DNA from 2 places in the Thioalkalivibrio sp. ALR17-21 genome. Region 2 is predicted to be linked to the other one. Evidence: predicted binding sites of a transcription regulator. Region 2 holds the regulator's gene; the other holds the start of a gene.

Evidence for each region. The regulator FliA, encoded in region 2, starts transcription of late flagellar genes. The targets are predictions, from matches to a motif close to GCTAAAGTTNNNNNNNNNNCNGCCGATA.
Region 1: a site for FliA is predicted at 2,237-2,264, ahead of G020_RS0104660 (methyl-accepting chemotaxis protein). Genes of this name have one in related genera too.

The regions. Positions count from the first base shown of each region.
Region 1 covers NZ_ATUL01000006.1:64,890-72,310, forward strand. Annotated here, with positions in the region: gene G020_RS0104655 (hypothetical protein) at 1-455, shown strand, start outside; gene G020_RS0104660 (methyl-accepting chemotaxis protein) at 557-2,176, opposite strand; tRNA gene G020_RS0104665 (tRNA-Cys) at 2,351-2,424, opposite strand; tRNA gene G020_RS0104670 (tRNA-Gly) at 2,503-2,578, opposite strand; gene pgsA (CDP-diacylglycerol--glycerol-3-phosphate 3-phosphatidyltransferase) at 2,644-3,195, opposite strand; gene uvrC (excinuclease ABC subunit UvrC) at 3,202-5,028, opposite strand; gene G020_RS0104685 (uracil-DNA glycosylase) at 5,036-5,701, opposite strand; gene G020_RS0104690 (CYTH domain-containing protein) at 5,694-6,170, opposite strand; gene G020_RS0104695 (beta-ketoacyl-ACP synthase III) at 6,184-7,146, opposite strand; gene plsX (phosphate acyltransferase PlsX) at 7,143-7,421, opposite strand, start outside.
Region 2 covers NZ_ATUL01000007.1:57,850-65,270, reverse strand. Annotated here, with positions in the region: gene flhB (flagellar biosynthesis protein FlhB) at 1-236, shown strand, start outside; gene flhA (flagellar biosynthesis protein FlhA) at 233-2,332, shown strand; gene flhF (flagellar biosynthesis protein FlhF) at 2,388-3,794, shown strand; gene G020_RS0105445 (MinD/ParA family protein) at 3,778-4,602, shown strand; gene G020_RS0105440 (RNA polymerase sigma factor FliA) at 4,599-5,360, shown strand; gene G020_RS0105435 (chemotaxis response regulator CheY) at 5,400-5,780, shown strand; gene G020_RS0105430 (protein phosphatase CheZ) at 5,816-6,598, shown strand; gene G020_RS0105425 (chemotaxis protein CheA) at 6,671-7,421, shown strand, end outside.

The DNA.
Region 1 (7,421 bases), on a different contig from region 2:
ATCCGGCCCAGAATCGTGCCGAGGGGGCTCAGCAGCCCGGATCGGCCCAGGCCCCGCAGGCCAGCTCCGGAGCACAACCGGCCCAGCCGGGTCAGGCCACGTCCGTCGGCGCCAGCCAGGGCGCCACCGCCCCGTCGCCCCAGGCGGCCGACACCCCCTCGGCCGCGCGCGGCATCGAGCAGGCCAGCGGCACCCAGGAAGCAAACGCCACGGGCGGGGCCACGGCCGCCGGTGCCATCAACGGGCCGGAGGGCGGTAACGCCGTCAGCGCCACCGACGAGGCGAGCAGCGTCGACGGGGCCGGCAACAACGGTGACGACCGATCCGTCCAGCTGGCCGCCCGCGAAGAGGAACAGGTGGCCGAAGACAATCTGGCCGCTACCCTGATGCCCGACGGCACCATGGACAACCGTGGCATCAACACCGCGGGCTCCACCCTCGACATCCAGGTCTGACACCGCGGCTGCCCGCCGACCGGCCCGGCGGGCAGCGCACGGTCTCGACCGACCGGACCTGCCGCGACCCCCACCTGCACCATTCCGGCGGACGGCCACCCTTACACGCGGAAGCGCTGGGTCATCTCCTGCAGTTCGCGCGCCAGGCGCATCAGTTCCGCTGCCGAATCACTGGCCTGGCTCGCCCCCTCGGCGTTCTGCTCGGCCTCTTCGGTCACCGTCGCCACATTGCGGTTGATGGTCTCCGCGACCTGGCTCTGCTCCTCGGCCGCGCTGGCGATCTGGTCAATCATCTCGGTGATCGACTGCACCGCCTCGCGGATATCATCCAGCGCCGAACCCGCCTCGCCGGCCTGATCCACGGTCGCGCGTGCCCGCTCCTCGCCGGCCTGCATCACCTCCACCGCGTTGCGCGTGCCCCCCTGCAGGGTCTCGACCGTGCGCCGGATCTCCTCGGTGGATTCATGCGTACGCGACGCGAGGGCCCGCACTTCGTCGGCCACCACCGCGAAGCCACGTCCCGCCTCTCCGGCACGTGCGGCCTCGATCGCGGCGTTCAGCGCCAGCAGATTGGTCTGTTCGGCAATCTCCTGGATCACCTGCAGGACCTTGCCGATGCTCTCCGAGTCCTGCTCGACCCGCTGGATTGCCTCCGCGGCACGATGCACTTCCGAGGCCAGCTGCTCGATCCCGGTTACGGTCCGCTGCACCACCTCCTGGCCACTGCGCGAAGATTCCAGAGAGCGGTGTGCCGCCTCGGTCGCCGATTGCGAGTTACGGGCCACATCCTGGGCCGTGGCGGTCATCTCGTTCATCGAGGTCGCCACCTGCTCGATCTCCCGACGCTGACGATCCCCGCCTTCGCGCGTGCGATCGGACACGTTCGAGACCTCTTCCGCGGCCGAAGTCAGCTGCCCGCTGGAACCGACCACCGCACCGATCAGGGAGCGGAACTGTTCCATCACGTCGTTGAACGCGCTGGCCGCGCGCCCGACCTCGTCATCGCCGTGCACGTCCAGCCGCCGGGTCAGATCGCCCCCGCCCCCGGCGATGTCACGCAGCCCTTCCGTCATCTCGGCGAGGGGGCGCGTAACGAAACGGCGGATGAACAGAAAGATCGCACCCAGCAGCGGCAGGCTGACCAGGATCGCGAAGCCGAACAGCTGGATCCCGAAATTCGTCGCCCCCTCGTGCACCTCGGTCATGTCGAGACGCATGGACGTGGCCCCGAGAACCTCGCCTTCCTCCGCGACCCCGTGACAGGTCATGCAGTTGCGCCCCAGGTAGTCGCGCTCATTGCGGATCGGCATGACCACGCGGAGCTCGTCCGTCTCGCGGTCCACGCTGACGAACGATTCGCCACCGGCGAGGACCTCGCGCTCGATTTCATCACGGGGGGCGCTTTCTTCCGTCCCCTCACCCCACTGTTCGATCACGCCGTCGCCGCGCACGGCACGGAGATCCCGCACATTGCCCATTTCCTGGATCTGTTCCATGAACTCGTGACGCTGGTCCATGGTGCCGGTGATCATCAGGGTCGTCAGTCCGGCCCAGGTCATCTCGTGCAGGCTGCCGGCAAAATGCCCGGCCTGCTCCTGTGCGGTGTCACGCTGCTCCAGCACCGCCCATCCGATCATGCCGGACCAGACGAAGACCAGGATCAGCCAGATGACGCCGAGCAGCCTCAGCCAGATGGGAAGATCGTACAGGCGACGCAGCATGCGGTTACCCCGAGGTCATGGATTGCGGGCGCCCGGACTCACCGGCGCCTCCATCCGGGTTTTCGGCCGTTCGGCCCCAACCTTGAATGGCCGAAGGGACCTGCGAAGACCCGGCAGGCACCCCGCAAACGAAAAGGCCCGCCGGCATAAAGCCGGCGGGCCTGCAATCGAAGATGGAGGCTGGGCCCGGAATCGAACCGAGGTACGCGGATTTGCAGTCCGCTGCATCACCACTCTGCCACCCAGCCGGGGCAAGGCTTGTTCGACGGTCATGGATGCCGCCGAAACAGAAAGCCCCGGCGGTGCCGGGGCTTCGGGAAATCGTTTGGAGCGGGAAACGAGATTCGAACTCGCGACCCCAACCTTGGCAAGGTTGTGCTCTACCAGCTGAGCTATTCCCGCCCGTCGACAGATGCGTATTCTACAGACAGCGCCGGCGTCGTCAACACCGGATACAAAAAATTCGTTCAGGCGTCCCGGGCCGCGGCCAGCATGTACTGCACCATGGACACCAGCGTCAGCACCGCCGCCAGGTACAGCAGCCATTCCCCGATCAGGAACAGCGACAACCCCGCCACCGGCTCGGCCCACAGCAGCAGGAAGATGGCCACCATCTGGGCGCTGGTCTTGAACTTGCCGATCCAGGACACGGCCACCTTCGCGCTCGTTCCGACCTCGGCCATCCATTCACGCAGCGCCGAGATCGCGATCTCGCGGCCGATGATCACGATCGCGGCCAGCGCCAGCCCCAGGCCGGGGTTGTGGTCCACCACCAGCACCAGCGCGGCGGCGACGATCAGCTTGTCCGCCACCGGGTCGAGAAAGGCACCGAAGCGGCTGGTCACCGACCAGCGCCGGGCCAGATAACCGTCCAGCCAGTCGGTCACCGCGGCCAGCGCAAAGATGATGGCCGCCACGATCCCCGCCACCGGCATCGGCAACGCATAGAAGGCCCCGATCATCAGCGGGATCATCACGATGCGCGACCAGGTCAGCCAGGTGGGGAGTCGTGGAAACATATCGGATCAGGCCTCGTGGAACTGGTCGTAGATCGCCTGCGCCAGGCGGCGATTGATGCCGGGCACCTTGGCCAGCTCGTCGACCCCCGCGCGGGAGACCCCGCGCAGCCCGCCAAAGTGCTTGAGCAATGCAGTGCGACGCTTGGGCCCCAGCCCGCGGACCGACTCCAGGGTGGACTCCTTGCGCGCCTTCGCCCGCCGCGCCCGATGACCGCTGATCGCGAAACGATGGGCCTCGTCACGGATCTGCTGAATCAGGTGCAGTGCACTCGAATGGGGCGGCAGTATAGAAGGCGCCTCCACCCCGCTCAACACCAGGGTTTCCATGCCGGGCCGGCGCTCTTCGCCCTTGGCCACCCCGACCACCCGGATGTGATCCAGCCCCAGATCGGCCAGCACGTTCAGCGCCTGGGTCACCTGTCCCTTGCCGCCGTCGATGAACAGGATGTCCGGTTCCCGGCCCTCGCCCTTTTTCAGCCGCGCGAAGCGACGGCTCAGCGCCTGGTGCATCGCGGCATAGTCATCGCCCGGCTCGATCCCTTCGATGTTGAAGCGCCGGTAATCGGATTTGATCGGCCCCTCCGGCCCGAACACCACACAGGACGCCACGGTGCCCTCGCCGCGGGTGTGCGAGATGTCGAAACATTCCATGCGCTGCGGCGGTGCCTCAAGTTCCAGCTCCGCGGTGAGCGCATCCAGGCGTGCGGTCTGCCCGGCCTGACTGGCCAGCCGGGTCTTCAGGGCCTGCTCGGCGTTGCGCTGCGCCATGTCGACCCAGCGGGCGCGTTCGCCCCGCAGCGACCAAGCAAGCCGCACGCGTGCCCCGCGGCGTTCGCCCAGCAGGGTCTCCAGGGCCTCGGCCCCTTCCGGCGCGTGCGACAGCAGCACCTGCGGCGGTGGCTCACGTTCGGCGTAGTACTGAGCGAGGACCGCAGCCATGATCTCGTCGTGGCCCGCCGCCTCGGGGACGTCCGGGAACAGTTCACTGTTGCCCAGATTCTGGCCATTGCGAACGAAGAACACCTCCACCGCAAAACTCCCGCCCGACTGCGCCAGGGCGATCACATCGGCATTGCCCTCGCCGCCGGCTACAAACTGCTGCTGCGAGATCTCGCGCAGCCGGCCGATCTGATCGCGCAGGCGCGCCGCCTTCTCGAACTCGAGTGCGGCCGAGGCGGACTCCATGCGTTCCATCAGATCACCGATCACCGCCTCGCTGTCACCCTCCAGGAAACGCACGCTGGCCTCGACGTCGCGGGCGTACTCCTCCGGTGAAATATAGTCCACGCAGGGGGCGGTACAGCGACCGATCTGGTACTGCAGACACGGCCGACTGCGATGCGCGAACACGCTGTCCTCGCACTGGCGCACCTGAAACAGCTTCTGCAGCAGTGCAAGGCTTTCGCGCACCGCCCCGGCCGACGGATAGGGCCCGAAATAGCGGACCCCCTTTTTCTTCGCCCCGCGATGAAACCCCAGACGCGGATATTCGTGTCCGGAAACAAAGATATAGGGGTAGCTCTTGTCATCGCGCAGCAGCACGTTGTAGCGCGGCCGGTGCTGCTTGATGAGATTGGCCTCCAGCAGCAGCGCTTCGGATTCGGTGTGCGTGACCGCGATGCGGATGTCCGCGATCTGCCGCACCATCGAACGGATGCGCGGACCGCGGTCATCCCCGCCGCGGAAATAACTGGTGACGCGGCTGCGGAGGTTGCGGGCCTTGCCCACATAGAGCACCTTCCCGTCCACGTCCAGCATCTGGTACACGCCGGGCGAACGGGTCAGGTTCTCGAGGAAGGGTTCGGGGTCGAATCCGGTCTCTGGCGCGCTCATGGCGCTTTCAGGATACCTGTTCACGGATGCGGGCGAACAGCCTCCGGAACATCGCCGGGGTCAGGCGCCCGGTCTGGGTGTTGTAGCGCGAGCAGTGATAGGAGTCCACCAGCACGGTGTCGTCATCCAGCCGGTGCTCCGCGGCGTGGGCAAACGGGTGTCGGGCGAGTGCCAGCCCGCGCGTGCGTAGCACCGCGTCGTGGGCGACCTTGCCCAGCGCCAGGATCACGCGCGGACGGACCCCGGCGATCTCCGCCGCCAGGTAGCCGTTGCATTCGCGGATCTCGGCGGTGGTCGGACGGTTCTGCGGCGGCAGACATTTCACCGCATTGGTGATGCGGCAGTCGTGCAGCATCAGACCGTCATCGGCCCGCTCGCTGTCGGGCGCGCTGGCAAAACCGTATTCGTGCAGGGTGGCGTACAGCAGGATGCCGGCATAATCGCCGGTGAACGGCCGCCCCGTCGCGTTGGCCCCGTGCATTCCGGGGGCGAGACCAACGATCAGCAGCCGTGCATCGACCGGTCCGAACGACGGTACCGGAGCCGCATGGTAGCGGGGGTGCTCCGCACGTACCTCGTCGAGGAACTGCGCGAGGCGGGAACAGCGCCGACAGTCGGGGGCAAACCCTCCGGACGGTTCCGGAGGCGGCGCCCCCTCCGCCGGGTTACTCACCCCGCTCCCACTCGCTGTAGGGGTGGCGCGCCAGTTCGGTGTTGTAATAGCGCGGATCGTGCGAGACCTCGTCGCCGAGCCATTCCGGACGCGGAAATTCGGCGTCCGCATCGTCGAGTTCCAGCTCGGCGACGATCAGCCCCGCATTCGCCCCGTGGAATTCGTCCACCTCGAACACCCAGCCGTGGTGATCGACCCAGTGCCGGGTCTTCTCCACCTGCGCTCCGGCAAGGGTATCCAGCATTGCGTGTGCTTCAGCTTCCGGAACCGGGTACTGGTATTCGTCGCGCTCCACGCCCAGGGTCGCGCTCTTGATGTTGAGGTTGGCGGCCCCCGACTCCACCCGCACCCGGATGGAGGCCCGCTCGTTGCCGCACAGGTAGCCCTGGCGCATGTAACAGGACCGGCGCGCCTGCTCGCGCCAGCCGTCCCCTGCCAGCAGGAACTTGCGTTCGATTTCGCGTCCCATGTCGGTGTTTCCCCTACATGCGGATCAGGGCCGAGCCCCAGGTGAAGCCGCCGCCGAAGGCCTCGGTCAGGATCAGGTCCCCGCGCTTGATGCGTCCGTCGCGTACCGCCGTGTCCAGCGCCAGCGGCACCGAGGCCGCCGAGGTGTTTCCGTGTCGATCCACGGTGACCACCACGTCATCCATGGACATGTTCAGCTTCTTCGCGGTGGCCTGGATGATGCGGATGTTGGCCTGATGCGGGACCAGCCAGTCCAGTTCCGACTTGTCGATCCCGTTGTGCTCCAGGGTTTCGTCGACGATCTGGTCCAGGGTATTGACCGCCACGCGGAACACCGCCCGGCCCTCCATGCGGATGAAGTCCAGATCGGGGTTGTCACCGGGCTGCGAGATGCCCCCCGGGACTTCCAGCAGGGACCGGTGCTGGCCGTCGGCATGCAGGTGGGTGGAGATGATGCCGGGATCAGTGGACCGCGAGAGCACCACCGCGCCGGCACCATCGCCCCACAGGATGCAGTTCGAGCGGTCGGTGTAATCGGTGATGCGCGACAGCGTCTCGGCCCCCACCACCAGCACGTGCCGTGGCCCACCATTGCGCATGAAACGGTCGGCGGTCGCCAGGGCGTACACGAAGCCGCTGCACACCGCCTGGATATCGAACGCCGGGCAGCCACCGATGCCCAGCTTGGCCTGCAGGATACAGGCGGTGCTGGGGAAGATCTGGTCGGGCGTCGTGGTCGCCACCAGGATCAGGTCCAGGTCGGAGGCCTTCAGGCCGGCTGCATCCAGAGCACGCTGCGACGCCTGCAGCGCCAGATCCGAGGTCAGCTCCTCTTCCGCGGCGATGTGCCGCTCGCGGATCCCCGTGCGCTCGCGGATCCAGGCGTCGGAGGTCTCGACCATGGATTCCAGTTCCTCGTTGGTGAGGATGCGCTCGGGGAGGTAGCTCCCGGTTCCGGCAATACGGGCGTGGTTCACTCCGGCGTCTCCTGCCGCAGCAGCCGCTCCAGCTGCTTGTCGATGCGGGTCGCGATATTGGCCTCGGCCTCGATCCGCGCGATGCGGATGGCATTGGCGAAGGCCAGCGAATCCGCGCTCCCATGACTCTTGATGACGATGCCCTGCAGCCCCAGCAGCGAGGCGCCGTTATAGCGCCGGTGATCGAACCGCTGGCGCAGTCGGCGCAGCACCGGCAGGGCCATCAACCCGGCCAGACGCGAGTACAGCGAGCTGCGGAACTCGGCCTTCATGTT
Region 2 (7,421 bases):
ACGAGATCATCCGGGTCGAGGCGCCGAAGGTGGCGCGCGCGCTCTATTTCACCACCGATCTCGACCGCGAGATTCCCGACGGGCTGTTCGTGGCCGTGGCGCGCATCCTCGCCTACGTTTACCAGCTCAAGCGGGCCGACCAGGGCGTGGACATGCCGGACGACCTGCCGGTGCCGGACGAATATCTCGATCCCCACCAGGGACGCCACGGCCGGCGCCGGGAGGATGACGCATGAGCTTCCTCGATCGCCTGAGCGGCATGGGCCGCTGGGGGCTGGGCGCCCCGCTGCTGCTGATCGCGATGCTGTCGATGATGGTGCTGCCGCTGCCGCCGGTGGCGCTGGACGTGCTGTTCACCTTCAACATCGCGCTGTCGCTGGTGGTGATCATGGTCGCGGTGTACACCCCGCGGCCGCTGGAATTCGCGGTGTTTCCCACGGTGCTTCTGGTGGCAACCCTGCTGCGTCTGGCGCTGAACATCGCCTCCACCCGGGTGATCCTGCTGGAAGGGCATACCGGAACGGACGCGGCCGGGCAGGTCATCCAGGCCTTCGGCGACTTCGTGGTCGGCGGCAACTACGCGGTCGGCCTGGTGGTGTTCGCGATCCTGATCATCATCAACTTCGTGGTGGTAACCAAGGGTGCGGGGCGCGTGTCCGAGGTCAGCGCCCGCTTTACCCTGGATTCGATGCCGGGCAAGCAGATGGCGATCGATGCCGACCTCAATGCGGGCCTTCTGACCCAGGAAGAGGCGCGCCGACGGCGTGACGAGATCGCCCAGGAGGCCGACTTCTACGGTTCCATGGACGGGGCCTCGAAGTTCGTGCGCGGGGACGCCATCGCCGGGATTTTGATCCTGTTCGTGAACATCATCGGCGGACTCACCATCGGCGCCCTGCAGCACGGGATGTCCATCGGCGATGCCGCCACCAACTATGTCCTGCTGACCATCGGTGACGGCCTGGTGGCGCAGATCCCGTCGCTGGTGCTGTCCTCGGCCACGGCCATCATCGTGACCCGCGTATCCACCACTCAGGACATGGGCCAGCAGGTCATCGGCCAGATGTTCTCCAACCCGCGCGTGATGTACGTCGTGGGTGGGGTGATCGCGTCGCTGGGCATGGTGCCGGGGATGCCCAATGCGGTGTTCCTGGGCCTGGCTTCGCTGGTCGCCGGCGGCGGTTACCTGATGTCGCGCCGGCGGCACGAGGAGGCAGCCGAGGTGGAGCGTCTGCCGGAGGCCGAGCAGGAACCCTCGCCGGAGAACCGCGAGCTGTCGTGGGAAGACGTGCCGCCGGTGGACCTGGTGGCGCTGGAGGTGGGTTACCGCCTGATTCCGCTGGTGGACCGGACCCAGGACGGCCAGCTGATGGGGCGGATCAAGGGCGTACGCCGCAAGCTGTCGCAGGAGCTGGGTTTCCTTCTGCAGCCGGTGCATATCCGCGACAACCTCGAATTGAGCCCGAACACCTACCGTATCGCCCTGTTGGGCGTGACCGTCGCCGAGGCGGAGGTGTTCCCGGACAAGGAGCTGGCGATCAATCCGGGCGAGGTCTTCGGCGAGGTGCCGGGCACGCCGACCAAGGACCCGACGTTCAACCTGGATGCCCTGTGGATCGACCCCGAGAACCGCGAACAGGCGCAGGGGGCCGGCTACACCGTGGTGGACGTGTCCACGGTGATCGCGACCCATCTGTCGCAGGTGTTCCGCGAAAACGCGCACCGGCTGATCGGCCACGAGGAGGCCCAGCACCTGCTGGACCAGCTGGCGCAGCGTTCGCCCAAGCTGGTGGAAAACCTGGTGCCGAAGACGCTGTCGCTGAGCGTGATCCTGAAGGTGCTGCAGAACCTGCTGGCCGAGCAGGTCTCCATCCGCGATCTGCGCACGATCGCCGAAACCCTGGCAGAGGAGGGTGCCAAGAGTCAGGATCCCGGCACTTTGACCGCCGCGGTGCGGGTCGCGCTGTCGCGCTCCATCGTCCAGGACCTGGTGGGACCGGAGGAGGAGCTGCCCCTGATCGCCCTCGACCCTTCGTTGGAACAGCTTTTGCATAAGTCTCTGCAGGGCAGCAATGGCGACACCGTCGGACTGGAGCCGGGCCTGGCCGAACGCCTGCAACGATCGGTGGGCGAGGCCGCCCAGCGCCAGGAGGCGGCGGGACAGCCGGCGGTGCTGGTGGTGGCCCCGGAAATCCGCTCCTGGATCGCCGGGTGGCTGCGGGGCGCGGTGCGCAACCTGACCGTGCTCGCATTCACCGAGATCCCGGACAACCGGCGGATCCGGGTGGTGGCCACGGTGGGACAGGATGAAGCAGACAAGAAGTCGGCGTGATGTGCGAACGGGCATGGCCTGAAGCACCAGTCAACGATCGGCGGGAGAGCGAACGATGAATGTCAGACGATACCGGGCACGGGACATGCGCGACGCGATGCGCCAGGTCCGCGAGGAGCAGGGCGAGGACGCCGTGATCCTGTCCAGCCGCCGGGTCGACGGCTGGCTGGAGGTGGTCGCGGCCCTCGATGGCGGCGAGGCGCCCGCCGGAACGGCGGAGGGTGACGGCCGGGGTGCCCCGCGGCAGGACGACGCCGGTAGCGGGGCACGCTCCGCCCGGGAATCAGCGCGACAGGGTGTGCGCGATGAATCGGCCCCGCGCGGTGAGCACCCCCGCGCGCCGGAGCCCGCAGCGGCTTCCGCCGGCGGGGGGTCGGGTGCCGGGTCCCGGCAGCGACCGGCCCCGCAGTGGCCCACCGACCCCGAGGTGTCCGCGATGCGTCAGGAACTGCGGGATCTGCGCAGTCTGCTGACGCGGCAGTACGAAGAGAACGAGCAGGCCCGCTGGGCGGCACGGCATCCACTGGCGGCCGAATGCAAGGCGCGGCTGATGGATCTGGGCTTCCGCGAGCCGCTGGCGCGCAGCCTGGCCGGCAGCATCCTCGACGATCACACCTCGGAGGAGGCATGGGAGCGCCTGCGGGCGCGCCTGTCTGGTGCCATCGTGACCGCGCGCGCCTCCATCCTCGACGAGGGCGGGGTGCTCGCGCTGGAGGGACCGACGGGGGTCGGCAAGACCACCACCATTGCGCGGATTGCACTGCGCCAGATCCGCCGCATGGGGCCGGATTCGGTCACCCTGGTCACCATGGACGCCCAGCGCATCGGCGCGACGCGGCAGTTGCAGGCCTTCGGCCAGATGGCGGGAACCGCGGTGCGTGTGGTGGAAACCGAGGCCGAGCTGCGCGAGATGGCGCGTCGTTCGGCGGGCAGTGGGCACCTGATCCTGGTGGATACCGCCGGGCAGTCCCCCCGAACCGCTCCGCGGGAACCCCTGCTGACGGACATGCCTGCGGACGTGCGCGCGGAGACCTGGCTGGTGATCGCGGCCACCACCCAGGGCATGGCCCTGCGGCGGGTGCTGGAGGCATTCGCCCCCACGGAACCCTCGGCCCTGGTGCTGACCAAGCTGGACGAGGCGGAACAGCTGGGGGAGGTGCTTTCGGTACTGCTGGACCAGCCGCTGGGTGTCGCGTTCATGAGCGACGGCCAGCGTATCGCCGAGGATTTCCATCGCGTGGACACTGGCCACCTGACGCGCCTGGCGCTGCAGGAAGAGCCCGAACACGGCGAGGCCGACGCCTGGGTCGACGAGGCGATGCAGGCCTGGCGGCGGCGCGAGGCCTCGGAGCGCGAGGCCCGGCGGCCCCGATCCGAAGATGAACCCGCCGCGGGCGAGGAGCCCGCGCCGCTCGAAATGATTCAACCGGTGCTGAAGGGACATCATGTCACACAACACTAAGCCCCTGAAGGTCGTCGCGGTGGCCTCGGGCAAGGGCGGGGTCGGCAAGACCAATGTCTCGGTCAACCTGTCGGTCGGACTGGCCCGACTGGGACGCGAGGTCATGCTGTTCGATGCCGACCTGGGGCTCGCGAACGTCGATGTGCTGCTGGGCCTGCGTCCGCAGCGGACGCTGCACGACCTGGTGACCGGGGACGTCGAGGATCTGGAAGACGTGATCATCGAGGGCCCGGAGGGAATCCGCGTGGTGCCTTCCGCGTCCGGGATCGCGACCATGGCCAACCTGAGCCGGCCGGAACATCACGGCCTGATCCAGGCCTTCAGCATGTATACGCGGCCGCTGGACGTGCTGGTGGTCGACACCGCCGCCGGGCTGCAGGAGTCGGTAACCAGTTTCTGTCAGGCCGTGCAGGAGACCCTGGTGGTGGTCACCGACGAGCCGGCATCGATGACCGACGCCTATGCGCTGATCAAGGTCCTGCATCGGGATCATGGCGTGAGCCGGTTCCGCGTGGTCGCGAACATGGTGCAGGGCCGTGCCGGGGCGGAACGCGTGATGCAGAAGCTGCAGGCGGTTTGTTCCACCTATCTGCCGGAGGTCATACTGGATCTGGTGGGCGTGATTCCGCTGGATGATGCCCTGCGCCAGGCGGTGCAGAAACGGGCGCCGGTGGTGCAGCAGTCCCCGGGCAGCCCGGCGGGACGGGCGTTCCTCGAGCTCGCGCGCAAGGTCGACGGCTGGCCGGTGGCCCGCGGCGCCAGCGGGGGGGTTGGATTCTTCGTCGAGAGGATGCTGCAAAGCGCATGAACACGCCAAAGAACAGACTTTCGGGATACGCCCGGGCGGGGACCGGGGGACCGGATCAGCTGGTCGCGGACCACGTCGAGCTGGTGAATCGGATCGCCCATCACCTGATGGCCCGGCTGCCGGCCTCGGTGCAGGTGGATGACCTGGTGCAGGCAGGCATGGTGGGGCTGATCGAGGCCGCGCGGCAGTTCGAAGGCGGCCAGGGGGCGACCTTCGCCACCTACGCCGGGATCCGCATCCGCGGGGCGATGATCGACGAGCTGCGTCGCAGCGACTGGACGCCGCGCTCGGTGCACCGCAACAGCCGGCGGATCTCCGAGGCGATGCAGACGGTGGAGGCCCGCGAGGGCCGCGCCGCTCGCGCTCCGGAGATCGCCGAGGAGCTGGGCGTCCCGGTGGAAACCTACTACCAGATGCTGGATGATCATGCCGGTGCCCATCTGTTCGCGCTGGACGAGGTGGGCGGCCCGGAGGGCGAGGCGGATCGCGTGCTGGAAGGGCAGGAGCAGTCCCCGTCGCGGCGCATCGAGGCCGGGGAGTTCCGCGAGGAACTGGCCGGCGCACTGGGCGATCTGCCCGAGCGCGAACGACTGGTGCTCAACCTGTACTACACCGAAGAACTCAACCTGCGCGAGATCGGTGCGGTGCTGGACGTGACCGAATCGCGCGTCAGCCAGATCCGCAGCCAGGCGGTGCACCGTCTGCGGGCGCGTCTGGGCTCGTGGCTCGAAGACGTCGAGTCCCTGCAGATATTCTAAGGTTCAAACACATTCCCGGAGCGAACTGTGGACAAGGGTATGAAAATCCTGATCGTGGACGACTTCTCCACGATGCGGCGCATCATCAAGAATCTCCTGCGGGATCTTGGCTTCAACAACACCATGGAGGCCGACGACGGGAGCACCGCCCTGCCGATGCTGCAGAACGGCGACTTCGATTTTCTGATCACCGACTGGAACATGCCCAACATGCCGGGCATCGACCTCCTGCGCGAGGTGCGCAAGGACGAGCGGCTGAAATCGTTGCCGGTGCTGATGGTCACGGCCGAAGCCAAGCGCGATCAGATCGTGGAGGCGGCAGAGGCCGGCGTGAACGGTTACATTGTGAAGCCCTTCACGGCCGAGACGCTCAAGGAGAAGATCGAAAAGATCTTCGAACGTATTGAAGCTCAAGGCTGAATACCGCGACCGGCTGACACGGCAAGAGAGACCCGATGACCGAACAAGAGAATGCCTCCGGGGAAGACCGGCTCGCGCTGGCGCGGGAGCTGGTGGGCGCTCTGGAAGGCGGTGACGAGGAGGCTTCGCGCCGCCTGATCCAGGAGCTCGCGCGGCCTTACGAGCGCGAACTGTTCGACGAACTGGGCAAACTGACCCGCGAACTGCACGAGGCCCTGGAGAGCTTCCGGGGCGATTCGCGTCTGGTCGAGCTGGCGCAGGACGAGATTCCGGATGCACGCGAGCGTCTGAGTTACGTGGTGACCCAGACCGAACAGGCCACGCACGAAACCCTGAATGCGGTGGAATCGTCCCTGCCGATTGCCGAGGCGTTCGCCGGGCGTGCCGCGGAACTCACCGAGAAATGGACCCGGTTCCGCAACCGCGAACTGTCGGTGGAGGAATTCCGCGAGTTCGCGCGCGAACTCGATGCGTTTTTCGAACAGACCGGCAAGGACACCGAAGAACTGCGCCGGTTGCTGTCGCAGGTCCTGATGGCACAGAGCTACCAGGATCTCACCGGGCAGGTGATCCGGCGGGTCATCCGTCTGGTCACGGACCTGGAGGAAAGCCTGGTCTCGCTGATCCGCCTGTCTTCCGGGCGCCTGGAGAAGGATGCCCGGGCGGCGGCCGAACAGGCCCCGGAGGCGGAAGAAACCGCACGCGAGGAGGACCGCCGCGGGCATGGACCCGCGGTGCCCCACACTCAAGATTCCGGCACGGATGTCGTTCAAGGACAGGACGAGGTGGACGATCTGCTGTCGAGCCTGGGGTTCTAGGGTCCGTCCCGGGATCCCCTTGCACCGGCAGCCATCTGCCGACGATTCGAGTCACCGGAACGGAGAGACCGCATGGCCATCGACCCCAACGACGAAATCCTCCAGGACTTCCTGATCGAGGCGGGGGAGCTGCTGGAAGGCCTGAACGAACAGCTGATCGACCTGGAACAGCATCCGGACGATACCGATCTGCTGAATGCGGTCTTCCGCAGTTTCCATACCATCAAGGGCGGGGCCGGTTTTCTCGGGCTGGACCCGCTGGTGACGGTCTGCCACAACGCCGAAGACGTCTTCAACCTGTTGCGCAATCACGAACGTCAGGTGGACGGTCATCTGATGGACACGATGCTGCGGGTCCTGGACTCGCTCAACGTGATGTTCGGCGAGCTGCGCGACGGCCAGGAGCCGACGCCGGCGCCCGAAGATCTGGTCGACACCCTGCGAAGCATGGCGCGCAACGAAACGGTCCCCGCCGCCGGCGGCGGGGACGAAGCCGCCCCGGTCGCGGAAGAAACGCCGGACGCGGCTCCGGCCGGGGAGGCAGCACCGGGATCGGCCGACGACTGGCCGGAGGAGGCGCTGAAGGAAGCGGCCGAGCCGGCGCCGGCAGCGGATGACGCGCCGGGCGACGACGAAGTCCGCGTGGGTGCCGGGGACGAGATCACCGACGACGAGTTCGAGGCCCTGCTGGACAGCCTGCACGGAGACCAGCCACCGAAACCGGTGGATCCGGGCACGGCAGCGGAGTCGGCCCCGGATGTCGCGGCCACGGATGGCGGTGACGCGGGTGGTGGCGACGACGAGATCACCGACGATGAGTTCG